2 regions of the Paraburkholderia jirisanensis genome follow, and region 2 is predicted to be linked to the other one. Evidence: predicted binding sites of a transcription regulator. Region 2 holds the regulator's gene; the other holds the start of a gene.
The links. Region 2 encodes LexA, which represses DNA repair genes until DNA is damaged. Its sites were predicted from a motif close to ACTGTATNNNNATACAGT; they were not measured.

Region 1: a site for LexA is predicted at 3,558-3,575, ahead of ACYVNQ_RS15180 (VRR-NUC domain-containing protein). Genes of this name have one in related genera too.

What each region holds. Positions count from the first base shown of each region.
Region 1 covers NZ_BAAGSQ010000025.1:778,764-788,072, reverse strand. The annotation lists gene ACYVNQ_RS15190 (methyl-accepting chemotaxis protein) at 1-1,447, shown strand, start outside; gene ACYVNQ_RS15185 (MFS transporter) at 1,805-3,406, shown strand; gene ACYVNQ_RS15180 (VRR-NUC domain-containing protein) at 3,598-5,526, shown strand; gene ACYVNQ_RS15175 (ATP-dependent DNA helicase) at 5,523-7,805, shown strand; gene ACYVNQ_RS15170 (acetoacetate decarboxylase) at 8,147-8,905, shown strand; gene ACYVNQ_RS15165 (3-hydroxybutyrate dehydrogenase) at 8,948-9,309, shown strand, end outside.
Region 2 covers NZ_BAAGSQ010000012.1:124,401-133,709, reverse strand. The annotation lists gene ACYVNQ_RS07270 (ABC transporter permease) at 1-284, opposite strand, end outside; gene nodI (nodulation factor ABC transporter ATP-binding protein NodI) at 340-1,254, opposite strand; gene ACYVNQ_RS07260 (universal stress protein) at 1,620-2,084, shown strand; gene ACYVNQ_RS07255 (DUF2939 domain-containing protein) at 2,139-2,780, opposite strand; gene ACYVNQ_RS07250 (hypothetical protein) at 3,097-3,510, opposite strand; gene lexA (transcriptional repressor LexA) at 3,537-4,187, opposite strand; gene ACYVNQ_RS07240 (sulfate ABC transporter substrate-binding protein) at 4,519-5,559, shown strand; gene cysT (sulfate ABC transporter permease subunit CysT) at 5,689-6,588, shown strand; gene cysW (sulfate ABC transporter permease subunit CysW) at 6,585-7,559, shown strand; gene ACYVNQ_RS07225 (sulfate/molybdate ABC transporter ATP-binding protein) at 7,572-8,633, shown strand; gene ACYVNQ_RS07220 (CysB family HTH-type transcriptional regulator) at 8,660-9,309, shown strand, end outside.

The sequences.
Region 1 (9,309 bases), on a different contig from region 2:
GCTGTCCACCGCCGCGGCGCAAAAGGAAGCACTCGAGCGGCTACGCGGCATCCGCTACGGCGAAGACGGCTATCTGCTGGTGATCGACTCGACACCGCGCATGATCATGCATCCGATCAAACCGGCGCTGAACGGCCGCGATCTCGCGGGCACCGCCGATGCCGACGGGCGGCACCACTATGTGACATTTGCAGCGGTCGCGAAGGATCCGCAAGGCGGTTTCGTCGATTACGTGTTTCCGCATCCGAAGGCGGCTGCGACCGACGTGGTCGGCAAGCTCGGCTATGTGGTGCGCTACGCGCCGTGGGACTGGATCATCGCGACCGGCGCCTATGTCGACGATATCGACGCGGCCTTCATGCGTTCCCTCTATGTGGTCGGCGGCGTGTTCGCGGTGCTCGCGCTGGTGCTCGCGGCGCTGGTCGCGGCGATCAATCGCAGTATCCAGCGCACGATCGGCGGCGATCCGCGCTACGCGGCGCGAGTGGCCGGTGCGATCGCCGAGGGCGATCTGACGGTCGCGATCGTGCTGGGCCGCGCCGGCCGCGATGCGTCGAGCCTGCTGGCTATCATGCAGCGCATGCGCGGCGCGCTGTCCGGCACGATCCGCAGCATCGGCACGGCGGCCGACAGCGTGGCCACCGGCGCGCGCGAGATCGCGAGCGGCAGCGCCGATCTGTCGTCACGCACCGAGAACCAGGCCGCGTCGCTCGAAGAAACCGCGGCCAGCATGGAACAGATCACCTCGATGGTGCGGCAGACGGCCGAGAACGCGAAGAGCGCGAGCCGGCTGGCCGTGGATGCCGCACAGATCGCCGGCGACGGCGGCGCACTGGTGGCGCAGGCCGTCACGACGATGCGCGATATCTCCGGCGCGTCGCAGCGGATGGTGGAGATCATCGCGGTGATCGAAGGCATCGCGTTCCAGACCAATATCCTCGCGTTGAATGCTGCCGTCGAAGCGGCGCGCGCCGGTGAGCAGGGGCGCGGCTTCGCGGTGGTCGCCGCGGAGGTCAGGTCGCTTGCGCACCGCAGCGCCAGCGCGGCGAAGGAAGTGCGCGAGCTGATCGGCAATGCGGTCGGCAAGGTGGGCACCGGCGCCGAGCTGGTCGAGCGGGCCGGCGGCACGATCGACGGCGCACGCGCGGCGATCGCCAAAGTGAGCGGCGTCGTGCAGGAAATCGCGTCGGCTGCGGCCGAACAGAGCGCGGGCATCGAGCAGGTGAATATGGCCGTCACGCAGATGGACGCGCTGACCCAGGAGAACGCGGCGCTCGTCGAGCAGGCGGCCGCCGCCGCGCAATCGCTGACCGAGCAGGCGGTGATCATGCAGACGGCGGTACGCGCGTTTCGTCTGGCTGGCGAGTCACAGGACGACTCAGCGCACTTCGGTGGCGAGCTGGGCGTGAATGCGGCCGGTGCGTACGCGCTTGCTGCGGCGACCTGAGGGCAACCTGAGGGCGGCATGAGGGTGGCATGAGGGTGGCATGAGGGTGGCATGAAGGTGGCACGAGGGTGGCACGAGGGTGGCACGAGGGCGGGCACGAGGGCCGGCACGAGGGCGGGCATGAGGGCGGGCATGAGGGCGGACATGACGACACCCGGCCGCGGCAAATGACTTGCCGTTTTGCAGCGGCAGTGCGACATTCGCTGGAGTTCCTTTGCTCGAGCCGCGGGAATATTTCCGCGCTTCGCGTGGTTTGCACAGGCGCGCTGACGTTTCGCTTCAGCGTTAGCGGCGCACCGTGAAGCACCGCGTCTCCCGCAGCGAAGAACGGCCTCCCTTTTGCGCGTGTGCACCATCATGATTCCTGCTATTGCGACCAGTTTCGATCCAGGCAGGCAGTTGCTGCCGTTTCGCGAATCGCTGCTGGCCATGCTCGGCATCGCGCTGGTTGCGATGCTGGTCGCGCTCGATCAGACCATCGTCGGCACCGCGCTGCCGCGCATCGTCGCGGATCTGAAGGGCTTCGATCTGTACGCGTGGGTCGCCACGTCCTACATGCTGGCCTCGGTGATCACGATCCCGATCTTCGGCCGGCTGGGCGATCTGTTCGGCCGCAAGCCGTTCCTGCTGGCCGCCATCGTGCTGTTCACCGGTGCCTCGCTGCTGTGCGGCGTCGCCTCCAGCATGCTGTTTCTGGTGCTCGCGCGCGGCCTGCAAGGGATCGGCGGCGGCATTCTGATCGGTACCGTGTTTGCCACCGTCGCCGATCTGTTTCCGGATCCGAGGCTGCGGCTGCGCTGGCTGGTGTTCGTCACGTCGGCGTTCGGTCTGGCCAACATCGTCGGGCCGACGCTCGGCGGCATGCTGACGCAGATGGCCGGCTGGCGGCTGGTGTTCTTCGTCAATCTGCCGGTGGGCCTCGTATCGCTGCTGTTCGTGCTGCGCTTTCTGCCGCCGCTCACGCAGTTGCGCCGCGCGGGGCCGGTGCAGCTCGACTGGGTCGGTGCTTCGGTGGTGGCGCTGACGTTCGGCGCACTGCAACTGCTGATCGAACTGCTGCCGCGCGACGGCCTCACGCCGTTGACGATCGCGCTGGCGGTCCTTGCGGTTGTGTGCGGCGGCGTGCTGTGGTTCTGGGAGCGGCGCGCCGGTTATCCGGTCGTGCCGATCGAACTGCTGTTCGACCGGCGTCTTGCGCCGCTGTTTGCGATTTCCGCGCTGGGCGGTTTCGCGCTGTTCTCACTGGTGTTCTATGTGCCGCTGCTGTTTCAGGGCGGCTATGCGATGTCGCCGCACGAGTCGGGCATGCTGATTACGCCGCTGCTGTTGGGGACGACGGTCGGCAGCATGCTGAACAACCGCATCGTCACGCGGATCCGGCGCGCGAATGCGCTGATGCATATCGGCTTTGCCTGCTTTGCGGCGGCCTGCATCAGCCTCGTCGAGCTGACCGGCCATCAGCCGCATTACGTGTGGATGTCCTGCATGGCGTTGAGCGGGCTCGGCCTCGGGCTGGTGGCGACCAATGTGACGATCTGCGCGCAGCAGATCGTCGGGCGCGATCATCTGGGCGCGGCCACCGCGTTGCTGCAATCGCTGCGTATCTTCGGCGGCATGCTGGGCACCGCGCTCACTGGTGCGGTGCTGAGCCACCTGTACGTGAACGGCGTGCACCGCTCGCTCGATTCGTTCCAGGCCACCCAGTGGCTGCAGTCGTTCTCGAGCCCGGATCTGCGCGTCGATCATTCGCAGCAGGCGGCGCTGATCGAACATCTGATCATGGCCGGCCACGCGGATGGTCCGATGATGAAGATGGCGCGCGACGCGCTGGTGGAATCGATCCATGTCGGGTTGTCGCTTGCCGCAGCGGCGGCGCTGCTCGGCCTGTTTCTCGCGTGGTTCGTGCCGGCGGTGTGTGTCGGCGATCAGGAACTTGCGGCGCCGCGCGCCGAAGTGTGACCGGGGTGTGGTGATTGCTGCGGGCGTGCCGCGCCCAGCCTGGCATGCGCGTTGCGCGTTGCGCGCTGCGTGCTGCGGGCGCCCTAGGCGCACCGCGCCCGGGCGGGCGTGTGCGTCAGGGGTTGGCACCTGGGCGCGTTTTGCTATGATGACTGTATAAATATACAGTCCATCGTTCATCAATCGCCGCCGTGCCGCAAGACGCCCCGGATCCTCTGTACTATCTGCGCAACTTCGAGCGTGCCCTGCAATGGCTCGCGCAACGCTATGGCGATCTGCTCGGCGATGCGGAGCTCGCCTTCGTGCACGGCTTTGCGAGCCTGCCCGAGGCATCGCGGGCGCTGCTGGTGCGCATGCTGATGCGCAAAGGCGTACTGTTTCGCACGAGCCGGCTGTCGTACGGCGAAATCGGCTGTGCCGAGGCAGCCGCTGCGCCGCTCGTCGAAGCCGGTTGGCTCGAAGCCGACGTGCCGGTCACCGTCGATGAACTGTTCGCGCTTTGTACGCGTGCGGAATTGTTGACGTGCTTTTCCGCGCAGCTCGCAGGTCTGAAAGCCGCCCGCAAAGACGAATGGCTTGCGCCATTGCGCATGCAGTGCGGCGACGCGCGGCCTTACGCGGGGTGGTATCCACATGCGGCCGAACAGGTGCTGCACGTTGCCGTGGCGCCGCTGTGCGAGCGGCTGCGGCTGATGTTCTTCGGCAATCTGCAGCAGGATTGGTCTGAGTTCGTGCTGGCCGACCTCGGTGTGCATCGGTACGAGCAGGTCGCGTTTGCGCCGTCGTCGCGCGCGTTTCAGCAGCGCGAAGATGTCGACCTTTACCTCGCGTTGCACGCGTGCGGCGCGGCGCTCGAACAACTCGCCGCTGACGATCCGCTGCAGTCGCTGGAGCCGCTGCTTGCCGTGCTCGATACGCTCGACACCGGCAATGCGTGGCTTGCTTCGCGGCGCGCGAAGCTGCTGTACCGCATTGGGTATCACGCGGAACGGCATCAGCAGTGGGATGTTGCGCTGGCGGTCTATCAACGCTGCGCGTGGCCCGGTGCGCGGCACCGGCGTGTGCGCACGCTCGAATGTGCGGGGCGCGAAGGCGCGGCGCTGACGCTTGCGCTGGAAGCCGCCGCCGCGCCGGAAAGCGAGGAGGAAAGCCAGCGCATTGCGCGTATGCTGCCGCGACTGCGGCGCCGCGCTGGCAGTGGGTCAATGCGGCGTGTGTCTGCTTCTGCGGCTGCGGCTGCGCCCATGTCCATGCCAGTGCCAGTGCCAGTGCCAGTGCCAGTGCCAGTGCCAGCGCCAGCGCCAGCGCCAGCGCCAGCGCCAGCGCTCGAGCGTGGCGTGTTGATGCTGGCGCGGCCGGCGCATCCATCGGCCGTCCAATCCACGGTCGAATACGTCGTGCGTGATCACCTCGATGCACCCGACGCACCGGTGCATTACGTCGAGAACGCGCTGATCAATTCGCTATTTGGTCTGCTGTGCTGGGAGCCGGTGTTCGCCGCGCTGCCGGGGGCGTTTTTTCACCCATTCCAGCGCGGCCCAGCCGATCTGCACGCGCCGGACTTTTATGCGCGCCGCGCGCCGCTGTTTGCGCAGTGCCTCGCGCAACTCGACGACGACTCTTACCGCGTCACGATCCTGCGCCACCTCGACAGCAAGGCTGGCGTGCAGTCGCCGTTCGTGTTCTGGCCGATGCTGACGCGCGAGTTGCTCGACGTCGCGCTGGCTTGCATTCCCGCGGCGCATCTGAAGCTGTGGTTCGAGCGGCTGCTGCGCGACGTGCGCGGCAATCGCTCGGGGCTGCCCGATCTGATCCGCTTCTGGCCGCGCGAGCGGCGCTACGAACTGATCGAGGTAAAGGGGCCGGGCGATCGTTTGCAGGACAATCAGATCCGCTGGCTGACGTATTGCGCGCAACACGGAATGCCGGTGCGCGTGCTCGATGTACGGTGGTTGGAGGAGGGTGCCGGGCAGAGCAATGGAGGCACTGAGCGCGATGCCGCCGATGCGGTCAACGCGGCCAACGCAGCCAACGCAGCCAACGCAGCCAACGCAGCCAACGCAAGCACCGCGGACAAAGCACGCCACGCACTCACCGATGCGCAAGAGGCGGGCGCATGACTTACGTAGTCGCAGTGCGCGCGCTGTGCGAGTTCACCGCCAAACGCGGCGACCTCGATCTGCGCTTCACACCCGCCCCCACGGCCGCGCAAGGCATCGAAGGCCACGCGCTGGTCGCCGCGCGGCGTGCGGGCGGCTACGAGAAAGAGCTTGCCCTGTCGGGCACGTATCGCGACCTGACAGTACGCGGTCGCGCGGACGGCTACGATGCCGCGCTCAACCGTCTCGACGAAATCAAGACATATCGCGGCGATCTCGCGCGGATGCCGGACAATCACCGCGCACTGCATTGGGCGCAGGCGCTGATCTACGGCCATCTGCTGTGCGAGGCGCGGGCGCTGCCGCAGCTGGAGATCGCGCTGGTCTACTTCGACATTGCCAGCCAGAAAGAAACGCTGCTGACACAAACGCAGAGCGCCGCGCAACTGCGTGCCTTTTACGAAGCGCAATGCGAATGCTTTATCGGCTGGGCGCAGCGCGAACAGACCCATCGCAGTGCGCGCGACACCTTTCTCGCCGCGCTGCAATTCCCCTATCCATCGTTTCGCAGCGGCCAGCGTGAGTTATCGGTTGCCGCGTATCGCGCCGCGCGCGATGGCCGTGCGCTGCTCGCGCAGGCGCCAACCGGCATCGGCAAGACGCTCGGCACGCTGTTCCCGTTATTGAAGGCCTGCGCATCCGGCCATCTCGACCGCATTTTCTTCCTGACCGCGAAAACGCCGGGCCGCGCGCTGGCCTTCGATGCAGTCGACGCACTCGCGCACCACGCCGGCACCTGGCCGGTGCGCGTGCTTGAACTGGTAGCGCGCGACAAGGCGTGCGAGCATCCGGACAAATCCTGCGACGGCGCATCGTGCCCGCTGGCCCGCGGTTTCTACGATCGTGTCGCGGCCGCGCGCGATGCCGCGCTTGCCACGCCACGTCTGGACCGTAGTGCCGTGCGCGCCGCCGCGCTCGCGCACGATGTGTGCCCGTATTACCTTGCGCAGGAACTCGCACGCTGGTGCGACGTGGTAGTCGGCGATTACAACTACTACTACGACGGCAGCGCGTTGCTCTATGCGTTGACGCAGGTTTATCAATGGCGCGTCGCGGTACTGGTCGACGAAGCGCACAACTTGCCGGACCGCGCGCGCCGCATGTACACGGCGACACTCGAGCAGTTCGCCTTCAACACCGCGCGCAAAACCGCGCCGGCTTCGCTGAAAAAGCCGTTCGAACGCGTTCATCGCGAATGGCTGGCGCTCGTGCGTGAGCGTGCGCAGTCTTACGAAGTGCTGGAGGCCGTGCCCGCGCGCCTGCAGTCGGCGCTGCAGAATCTGACCGCGGCGATTAGCGATCAGCTTGCCGAAGCACCGTTTAATCTGAATGACAGCGCGGAAGATGGCAGTGTGCTGCGTTTCTACTTCGACGCGTTGCATTTCACCTCGCTTGTCGAACAGTTCGGGTCACATTCGATTTGCGACGTCACGCTGGCTGCCGCGCGGGTGCCGCGCGCCAAAGCCACGGCGTCGCTATGCGTGCGCAATGTCATTCCCGCGCCGTTTTTGCAGCCGCGCCACGAAGCGGCTCAAACGACCGTGTTTTTTTCAGGCACGCTGGGTCCGCAGCGTTTCTACCGCGATACCCTCGGCATTGCCGACGATGCGCAATGGCTAGAAGTAGACGGCCCGTTTCGCGCCGAGCAACTCGCCGTGCACGTGGCGAGCCATGTGTCGACGCGCTGGCGCGATCGCGAGCAATCGCTTGCGCCGATCGTCGAGCTGATCGCGCGGCAATATGCGGCGCGGCCCGGCAACTATCTGGGTTTTCTTAGCAGCTTCGACTACCTGCAACGGGTGGTCGAACGGTTGCGCGCGCAACATCCGCAATTGCCGGTGTGGGCGCAACAGCCCGGTATGGACGAAGCGGCGCGCGATGCGTTTCTTGCGCGCTTCGACACGCAGACGGGCGGCATCGGCTTCGCGGTGCTGGGCGGCGCGTTTGCCGAAGGCATCGATCTGGTCGGAGATCGGCTGATCGGCGCATTCATCGCCACGCTCGGCCTGCCGCAGATCAACGAAATCAACGAGCAGATGCGACGCACGATGCATGCGCAATTCGGCAACGGCTACGATTACGTGTACCTGTACCCCGGTTTGCAGAAAGTCGTGCAGGCCGCCGGCCGCGTGATTCGCACCGAGCGTGACGAAGGCGTCGTGCATCTGATCGACGACCGCTATCGGCGCGCCGACGTGCGGCGCCTGCTGCCGCGCTGGTGGCGCGTGCAATCTGTCTAGGCCTTGAACGCGTCATTCCGGACTGTGTGGAATACGATTCATGATTGCACGCATATGCCGCAATGATGGCCGGGCAAATGCGCCATCGCGGTGCGTAACTGCTTAGTATCCGGCATCAATGATGACAAAATCACGACGCGCGATATCGATGCATATCGACAATGGACTATCGCGCAATCCACTAAGAATCGGCTAAGACTACGACCTTACAATGAAGCGCATCTAATGCCACTGCGCGTTGCCTACCCTTCACTGTAGTTTTTTGTGATTTGCGTGATACTCGGCACATTGATCGTTTACGATCCCGCTGTGCGTTATGCACTCAACCGACGAGGAGCTTCATGGACATCGAGTCGATCCGCAAAGCCGCCTTTGCGATGCCCGTTCATAATCCCGCCTATCCGCGCCCGCCGTTTCGTTTTCGCAATCGCGAATACTTCATCATCTCGTACGAAACGGATCCCGACGCGCTGCGCGCCGCGGTGCCCGAACCGCTGAAGCCCGAAGACAATATCGTCCACTACGAATTTATCCGTATGCCCGATTCGTCCGGCTTTGGCGATTACACCGAAAGCGGTCAGGTGATCTCCGTGCGCGACCTCGACGGCAAGCTCGGCAGCTACACGCATTCGATGTATCTGGACGATGAAGGTCCGATCGCCGGCGGCCGCGAAATCTGGGGCTTTCCGAAGAAGCTCGCGCGTCCGCGCCTCGCCGTCGACGGCAACGATACGCTGCTCGGCACGCTCGATTATGGTACGCAGCGTATCGCCACCGGCACGATGGGCTACAAGCACAACGTGTGCGATATCGAAGCTGAACAGCACAAGCTCGGGCATACGCCGAACTATCTGTTGAAGGTGCTTCCGCACGTCGACGGTTCGGCACGCGTGTGCGAACTGGTGCGTTTCTTCCTGCGCGACGTCACCGTGCTCGGCGCATGGAGCGGCCCGGCCGCGCTCGAACTGCGTCCGCATGCGCTCGCGCCGATCGCCGATTTGCCGGTGCGCCGTGTAATCGGCGCACGTCACCTGATTGCCGACCTGACGCTCGACATCGGCGAAGTCGTGTACGACTACCTCGCCCCATCGAATCGCTAAGCTCGCAGTCGTCGTCCATCTATCTCTTTTGAGGAACCCTATATGTCGTTGGAGAACAAAGTCGCCGTCGTAACCGGCGCAGCAAGCGGGATCGGTGAACAGTGCGCACGCAAGATGGCCAGCCTCGGCGCCAAGGTGGTGATCGCCGATCTCTCGCTGAAAAGTGCGCAACAGGTTGCGGCCAGCATCAATGAAGGCGGCGGCAAGGCCTTTGCCGTCGAGATGAACGTCGCCGACGAAGACGCGGTGAACCGCGGCATCGACGCAGCCGTCGAGCAGTTCGGCAGCATCGACGTGCTGGTGTCGAACGCGGGCATCCAGATCGTCAATCCGATCGAAGACTTCGCCTTCGCCGACTGGAAAAAGATGATGGCCGTGCACCTCGACGGCGCGTTCCTCACCAC
Region 2 (9,309 bases):
GACATCATCACGCTCGAAGCGACCGTGCCCGCCGCCAGAAACGCGATATACGACACGCCATCCACGCGTCCGACCATCAGGCCCAGCCCGAAGCCGAGCCCGAACAGGTAGATCATCGGGTCGGCCAGATTGCCGAACATCGATGCCAGCGCGAGCTTGCGCCACACCAGGTAGTTGCGGCGCCATACGGCGAACCAGTTCGCGGCATTCGCCGGCAGCGCGGCGAAGCGTTCGTGTGCCGGCTTCATCGGGCGATCGGGTGGGTCGTAGGAGCGTGCGTCCATGGGGAAGGTGGGTGTGTGAGTGTTTGACGGGCGCCGCGCGCGGCGCGTGCCGCCGCTATTCCTGCATGTCCCGGCCGGTCAGGCGCAGGAATACGTCTTCGAGGTTCGCGGGCCGGTGCAGATAGCGCAGATCGTTACGCTGCTTGAGCCGCGCCAGCACCGGTTGCGGGTCGTTGACATAGCAGAACAACGTCTCGCCGCTGATGTCGGTGCGCACCGCGAGCGGCGCCAGTTCGTCGCGCAGCGCGAACGGATCCGCGCCGTACGCTTCGATCACATCGCAGCCGATCTCCGCGGCAATCAGCTCCTTCGGTGCGCCCTCGGCGATCTTGCGTCCTTCTTCGATTACGCACAGCCGGTCGCACAGGCGTTCGGCTTCTTCCATGAAATGGGTGGTCAGCAGAATCGTCTTGCCGCGCGACAGCAGCGAGCGCAGGCGCTCCCAGATCAGATGACGTGCCTGCGGATCGAGGCCGGTAGTGGGTTCGTCCATTACCAGCACGTCGGGGTCGTTGACCAGCGCGCGCGCCAGCGTCAGGCGCCGCTTCATGCCACCCGACAGTTCGCTGACCCGCGCATCGGCCTTGTGCTCGAGCCGCGCGAACTCCAGCAGCGACGGCACCAGCGCGCGCGTATCGCCGGTCGACAGACCGAAATAGCGGCCGAATACCAGCAGGTTCTCGCGCACGGTGAAGTCCGGATCGAGATTGTCGAACTGCGGCACCACGCCGACGCGCGTGCGGGCATGACGCGCGCGCGCCGGTATCGGTTCGCCGCACAGACGGATCGAGCCGGCATCGGGCGCGGCAATACCGAGCAGCATGCGCAGCGTGGTGGTCTTGCCGGCGCCATTCGGGCCGAGCAGTCCGAAACATTCGCCGGGGCGCACGTCGAACGACAGATCGTCGACTACCGCCTTGCCGCCGTAGTGCTTTTTGACACGATGAAATTCGATGGCGGCTTCGGTCATAAATCGGCGATGGCTCGATAAGGATGCAAGGAAGCTTGGGCGCGGCGCGCTGTGTGAGCTGCCACACGGTCCGCATGCTCACTGTGTGGCCGCGCAGACAGCCCCGCGCGTCGCGTTGCGGGTGCCGTCCGGCGAACGTGCGCAAGCGCGCTGAGACCCGTGAAGGGCAGCCTATTCTAGGCTATCGGCGCACCGTGCCGGCGAGCGCAACCATGCGTCCGCGGCCCGCGGCAGGGTCATCCCGCAGTGCGGCAGCGCCGCTCAGGCGTGCTGCGGACAGTTAGCGTTTTCCACGCCTTGCAAGCGCAATTGCGGCGCACCATGATTGTTTCGAGACCGCGATCCACGCGGGAGGGAGATCCACGATGGCGAGCTACAACAAGATTCTGCTGTGCTACGACGGCTCGCGCGAAGGGCGCAAGGCACTGCGCTGCGGCGCGGATCTGGCGCTCGATCTGAAAGCCGAAACGCATTTGCTGTCGGTGGTCGACATGCGCTCGAGCATCGCGCAAAGCGCCGGGCTGTTGACCGACGTCGCGTGCGGGAGCTTCGAAAAAACCGCGCGCGAGATCCTGCAGGAAGGCGTCGACTGGCTGACCGAGCGCGGCGTCAGTGCCCAGGGGCACTTCGCGTTCGGTCATCCGATCGACGAGATCGCGGCGCTGGCCGAAGAGTTGAAGGTGGATCTGGTGGTGGTCGGCCATCGCTGCCGCACGGGCTTGTCGCGCTGGTGGATGGGGGCGGGCAACACGCCGCTGCTCGATCGCGTGTCGTGCAGCATTCTGGTGGCCTGCTCGGCGCCGGGCGAGCAGGCGGCGGCGGCTGCGTAAGCGGGGTCGGCCGGAGCTATCTGGCCGCCGGCGTGCATTTGCCGGGAACGGGCGTCAGTCGGCCAGATCGACCGCCGCGAGCTTCCACGAGAACAAACCTTCGCGACGCAAAATTGCCGCATAGCGCGTGTCGCCGACGCCGTGCCGGTAGGTGACGACGAACTCGTTGATGCCGCGATAGCCGGCCGTGGTTTGCGGCGGCTGCGGTGGCGTGTCAGGCGCATTCGCCGGGGCTTGCGCATTGGGTTGCGCGGGTGACGGTGCGGGTGACGACGTGCCTGCGCCGGCGTTATCCACGTTGGAATTCGCATCGGGCGGTGCGGGCGGCCGTTCTCCCGGTTCACCGCGTGGCGGCATGCCGTTGAGCAGTGCCGCGACGCCATCTGGCGTTGCATACGCATCGACCAGCGGTCCGATCACCGCGACGCCGATCATCGCGCCGATCGCGGCGAGCGGATTGCCGTGCCCCGAACCTTCGAGCCGACGCTGGAGCAGCCCGACCAGTTGCTGCTTGAGGCTGTCGCGCAGCGCGGGAAAATCGACGTATTGATTGACTGTTTGCGCATCGCGCGCATCGGCGGCGCGCTTGAGCCGTTCGAGCGCGATGTACGGCGACGCATAAGCGAACGCCAGCGCGGCGACGATCGCCAGAATAACCAGCGCGATCGCCATCGACCGTGTGAAACGGCCTTGCATCGAATATTTTGAGTGAACGCGGACGGTACGAACCTTCATCGTGCGGGACATGGATTGAACGTGGGAATCAACTAGACTCCGCGCGCGCAAAAACGATCCCGCACTATGCCGACCGGATGAAGAATCCACGCGGGCCGTGGCGCGGACGGCGCGATGTAGCGCACTCGCCGCGCTGCGGGTGCGGCGGCCAGTCTACGCCGCGCGCGGCGGCGACTGCGCGGGTTACCACCGCGACCGACCGCCGTGACCTACCGCCGTGACCTACCGCAGCAGCCACCTCAAGCAGCCACCTCAAGCAGCTCTCGCGCCCGCCAACTCAAACGGCGCCGCCTTGCAGCGCCGCGCTTTCCTCGGCGATGCAACGATCGATCATCCGGCACACTGCGTCGACGGTGCCGACCATGATGAGCCGCGACGGCCCGTGATAAACCCGCACCGGCGCGCGTTGCGCCGGCTGCGCATTGATCGACGACTTCAGCGACACGCGCGCAAAGGCCGGCAGCGACGACGGCAGCGCAGCGGCGCCCGGCGCACCGACGCCCGGCGCAGTGGCGCCCGGCGTACCGACGCCCACCGCATCAGACGGCAGCTGATCGCTCACCTCACTATCGAACAACGAACCCGTGCGCGCCGCATGTAGCGCCTCAAGCGGCATACACGGTACGAGGCTGCGCAAATGACGCAGACGGCCGAACTGGCGAAAGGGCAGCAAACGGGCAAGGCGTTCCATGGATCTCTCCGGGGGAGGTTCGGATATCAGAATTCGGTAGGCCGGATCAGGCCCACGGCGATGCCTTCGAGCGCAAATTCCGCGCTGCCGGCCTCGACGAAAATGTTGTCGTAATCGGGGTTCTCGGCGATCAGTTCGACGCCGTTCGGGCGGCGCTTCAGGCGCTTGACGGTGACGTCGTCGCCCAGCCGCGCGATGATGATCTGGCCGTCTTTCGCTTCGCTGCGCTTTTGCACGGCGAGCAGGTCGCCGTCGAGAATGCCGGCGTCGCGCATCGACAGCCCGCGCACCTTCAGCAGGTAGTCCGGCTTGCTGGAGAACAGCGCCGGGTCGCATGCATAGGTTTGCGCGATGTGCTCCTGCGCGAGGATCGGGCTACCTGCCGCGACACGGCCCACCAGCGGCAGCGACAACTGCATCAGCCCCGCGTGCGGCAGCGTGAACTGATGCGGCGCGTCGTCCTGACCGGCCAACAGACGGATGCCGCGCGACGCGCCTGCTGCGAGTTCGATCACGCCTTTACGGGCCAGCGCGCGCAGATGCTCTTCCGCCGAATTGGCCGAGCTGAAGCCCAGTTCGGCAGCGATCTCGGCGCGCGTGGGCGGAAAGCCGCTGCGCTCGATGGCGCGGCGGATCAGATCGAAAACCTGCTGCTGACGTGCGGTGAGTTTGGTCATGGCGCCACTGTATGGATGAACAGGTGGCTGTATTTTTATACAGTATCGGCGGCAATTCAAGCGTTACTTGAAGTTCGTCCGTTTGGGTGCCGCTGCAACGGCGAAAACCGCTGCTAAGACAGCGCCTTACATGCGTCAACGCCGCGCCTGGCCGTCATTACCACTTTTGAGTATTAAAAAATGAAGAAACATTATTTTTAATGATGAAGGGCCCCGGATAGACTGGCCTCCATCGATGACTGGCGCGGCGAACAGGCAAGAGCAAAGCGAAAAGCACAAGCCCAAAAGTAGCAAGCCGCGCCTGCAAACTTGTTGCGGGTGGAGAAGAGAAATGGTCAAGCACACTACGGGGATCGCAGCAAACATGAAGAAATTCTTCGCGGGATTGGCGTTCGGCGGCGCGCTTGCGCTCAGTTTGGGCACGGCGGCGCACGCTGCGGATACGACCCTTCTGAACGTGTCGTACGATCCGACGCGTGAGCTGTACCAGGACATCAACGCGGCATTCGGCAAGCAATGGAAGGCGAAGACCGGCGAGTCGATCACCTTCAAGCAGTCGCACGGCGGCTCGGGCGCGCAGGCGCGTTCGGTGCTGGACGGCCTGCAGGCGGACGTGGTGACGCTGGCACTTGCCTACGACATCGACGCGCTCGCGAACAAGGGCCTCGTCGATCCGGGCTGGCAGAAGCGCCTGCCGGACAACGCGTCGCCATACACGTCGACCATCGTATTTCTGGTACGCAAGGGCAACCCGAAGCACATCAAGGATTGGGACGATCTGACCAAACCAGGCGTGTCGATCGTCACGCCGAATCCGAAGACCTCGGGCGGTGCGCGCTGGAACTACCTGGCCGCATGGGCGTACGCACTGCATCAACCGGGCGGCAACGAGCAGAAGGCCAAGGAATTCGTCGCGAAGCTTTACAAGAACGCCGGCGTGCTCGATTCGGGCGCACGTGGCGCGACCACCAGCTTCGTGCAGCGCGATATCGGCGACGTGCTGATCGCGTGGGAAAACGAGGCGTTCCTGTCGCTGAAGGAGTTTGGCCCGGAGAAATTCGAGATCGTCGTGCCGTCGGTCAGCATTCTGGCTGAGCCGCCGGTCGCGGTGGTCGACAAGGTGGTCGACAAACACGGCACGCGCAAGCTGGCCGAAGCGTATCTGAACTTCCTGTATAGCGAGGAGGGCCAGGAGATCGCAGCGAAGAACTTCTACCGTCCGCGTTCGGACAAGGTGCCGGCCGCGCTGACGTCGAAGTTTCCGAAGCTGAAGCTCTACACCGTCGACGATACGTTCGGCGGCTGGACCAAGGCGCAGAAAACCCACTTTGCCGACGGCGGCGTATTCGATTCGATTTACCAGCCGCAATAACCAGCGCGGCTGATTGCACCGCAAAGCGCGCCTCGCGAGGCGCGCTTTGCGGTTTGTTCGCGTAATGAAGGCACCTGAAGAAGGCACCTGCAGCACCTTGCGCACAACCTGAGTAAAAGAGCCTAGAGCATGACGACGTTGACCTTCCGCAAACCGAGCGCGCTGCCCGGCTTCGGCATCACGCTCGGTATCACGGTCGCTTATCTGAGCCTCGTGGTGCTGATTCCGCTGGCGGCCACCTTCCTGAAAACGGCGACGCTCGACTGGAGCCAGTTCGTGCGCGCGGTCGCTTCGCCGCGCGTGATCGCGTCGTACCGGCTGACCTTTTTCGCAGCGCTCGGCGGCGCGCTGCTCAATGCGGTGTTCGGCTTTCTGGTGGCGTGGGTGCTGACGCGCTACACGTTTCCGTTCAAGCGCGTGGTCGACGCGGTGGTCGACTTGCCGTTCGCGTTGCCCACCGCGGTGGCCGGTATCTCGCTCGCCGCGGTCTATGCGGGCAACGGCTGGATCGGGCAGTTTCTCGAGCCGCTCGGCATCAAGGTGGCGTTCACGCCGCTTGGCGTGCTGGTCGCGCTGACCTTTATCGGTCTGCCGTTCGTGGTGCGCACGGTGCAGCCGGTGCTCGAAGAGTTCGAGCGCGAACAGGAGGAAGCCGCCGCATGCCTCGGTGCATCGCGCTGGCTGACGTTTCGGCGCGTGATTCTGCCGGCCGTGTTTCCGGCCTTGTTGACAGGCTTCGCACTGGCGTTCGCGCGTGCGCTCGGCGAATACGGCTCGGTGATCTTCATCGCCGGCAACGTGCCGATGAAGTCTGAAATCACGTCGCTGCTGATCATCACGAAGCTCGAGCAGTATGACTATGCAGGCGCTACCGCGCTGGCCGTCGTGATGCTGGTCGTGTCGTTCCTGATGCTGCTGCTGATCAACACGCTGCAATGGTATCTGCAGCGGCGCACGAGCCGCAGCGCGGCGCCGCCGGCGCCTGCCGTAGCAACGCTGAACACGGCCCGGCCGGGAGGCGCGCAATGACCGACCATTCCGCCACGCTGCAAAACGCGCCGCGCTCAGCCGCCAACGCTACGCGCCACGACGGCCCGGTCACCGAACCGCGCGCGGTGCGCTGGATCCTGACCGGCATCGCGCTGGTGTTTCTCGCGCTGTTCCTCGTGGTGCCGCTCGCCGCGGTGTTCTACCAGGCGTTTGCGAAGGGCATCGCGTTCTACTTCGAGTCGCTCGCCGACCCGGACGCACTGTCCGCGATCAAACTGACCTTGATAACCGCGGCCATCGCGGTGCCGCTGAACCTGGTGTTCGGCCTCGTCGCATCGTGGTGTATCGCGAAGTTCGAATTCCGCGGCAAGGCGCTGCTGACCACGCTGATCGATCTGCCGTTCTCGGTGTCGCCGGTGATCTCCGGTCTGATCTACGTGCTGATGTTCGGCGCGCAGGGCTGGTTCGGCCCGTGGCTGCAGGCGCACGACGTGCAGATCGTATTCGCGGTGCCCGGCATCGTGCTCGCGACGATCTTCGTCACCTTCCCGTTCGTCGCGCGCGAACTGATTCCGTTGATGCAGGCGCAAGGCACCGACGAGGAAGAAGCCGCGCACGTGCTCGGCGCGTCGGGCTGGCAGATCTTCCGTCGCGTGACGCTGCCGAACGTGAAATGGGGCCTGCTGTACGGCGTGATCCTGTGCAATGCGCGCGCGATGGGCGAATTCGGCGCGGTGTCGGTGGTGTCGGGTCATATTCGCGGGCAGACCAACACGATGCCGCTGCACGTCGAAATTCTCTACAACGAATACAACTTCTCGGCGGCCTTCGCGGTGGCGTCGTTGCTGGCGCTGCTCGCGCTGGTGACGCTCGGCCTGAAGCAGCTGGCCGAGCGCCATATGTCGGCGCAAGGGCGCGATGGAGCCGCGACCGCGGTGCCCGCATACGCCGGTCCCGCAGCGGTCGCCGCCGCTGGTGCGCACGCGCCGGCCGACGGCCAGCCTCAATAAGGAGTGTCACAGATGAGCATCACCGTTCGCAATCTGCACAAGCGCTTCGGCGACTTCACTGCGCTCGACAACGTGTCGCTCGACTTTCCGGCCGGCGAACTGGTTGCGTTGCTCGGGCCGTCCGGCTGCGGCAAGACCACGCTGCTGCGGGTGATCGCCGGCCTCGAATTTGCCGATGCCGGCCAGGTCGTGCTGCAAGGCCAGGACGTCGCGGAAGTCGGCGCGCGCGAGCGCGAGGTTGGCTTCGTGTTCCAGCATTACGCGTTGTTCCGTCATATGACCGTGTTCGAGAACGTCGCCTTCGGCCTGCGCGTGAAGCCGCGCCGCGAACGCCCGTCCGAAGCGGTGATCCGCGACAAGGTGCATGAGCTGCTGAAGCTGGTGCAACTCGACTGGCTCGCGCAGCGCTATCCGTCGGAGCTGTCGGGCGGCCAGCGGCAACGCATTGCGCTGGCGCGCGCGCTCGCCGTCGAACCCAAGGTGCTGCTGCTCGACGAACCGTTCGGCGCGCTCGACGCGAAAGTGCGCAAGGAGCTGCGCAGCTGGCTGCGGCGTCTGCATGACGATCTGCATATCTCGACGTTGTTTGTCACGCATGACCAGGAAGAAGCGCTCGAAGTGGCGGACCGCATCGTCGTGATGAACCGCGGCCACGTCGAACAGGTCGGCAGCCCGCAGGATGTGTACGACCATCCGCAGACATCGTTCGTCTACGAATTTCTCGGCGCCGCCAACCGGTTGCACGGTAGTGTTGCGCGCAACGGTTTCGTTGCTGAAGGTGCGGCACAGCCGATCGCGATCGAAGCGGCTTTCGAAGGACCGGCGTTCGCCTACGTGCGACCGCACGATCTGGTGCTGTATCCGCAGGCGGCCGGCGGCCATACCGACGGCATCAAGGTCGGCGTGCGGCGCGTCGTCACGCTGGGCGGCTCGGTGCGTGTCGAACTCGAGGGGCAGGGCGGTCATCTGCTCGAAGCGGAACTCGATCGCGAAACCTGGCGCGAACTGCGCCTCGCGGTCGGCGACGGCGCGACGGCGGTGCCGCGCGCGTTGCGGGTATTCCCCGCGCAATAGCGCGGTATAAACAGCGGGAGACAAATATGAATTTCCAGCAGCTGCGCTTCGTGCGCGAGGCCGTGCGCCAGAACATGAACCTGACCGAAGTGGCGAACGTGCTGTACACGTCGCAATCGGGGGTGTCCAAGCAGATCAAGGATCTTGAGGACGAACTCGGCGTCGACATCTTTATCCGCCGCGGCAAGCGTTTGACGGGGCTGACCGAGCCGGGCAAGGCGGTGCATCAGCTGATCGAGCGGATGCTGCTCGACGCCGAGAACCTGCGCCGCGTCGCACGCCAGTACGCGGACCAGGACAACGGGCACCTGGTCGTCGCGACCACCCACACGCAGGCGCGCTATGCGTTGCCGAAGGTGATCCGCCAGTTCACGGAAGTGTTTCCGAAAGTGCATCTCGCGCTGCGCCAGGGCAATCCGCAGCAGATCGCGCAGATGATCATCAACGGTGAAGCGGATATCGGCATTTCGACTGAAGCGCTCGACCGCTATCCGGATATCGTGACGTTCCCATGCTATTCGTGGCATCACGTGGTGGTGGTGCCGAAGGATCATCCGCTGGTCGGCCGCGAGAACGTGACGCTCGAAGAGATTGCCGAGTATCCGATCGTCACGTATGAGCAGGAATTCACCGGCCGCTCGCACGTGGACCAGGCGTTCGCGAAGGTCGGCGCGAT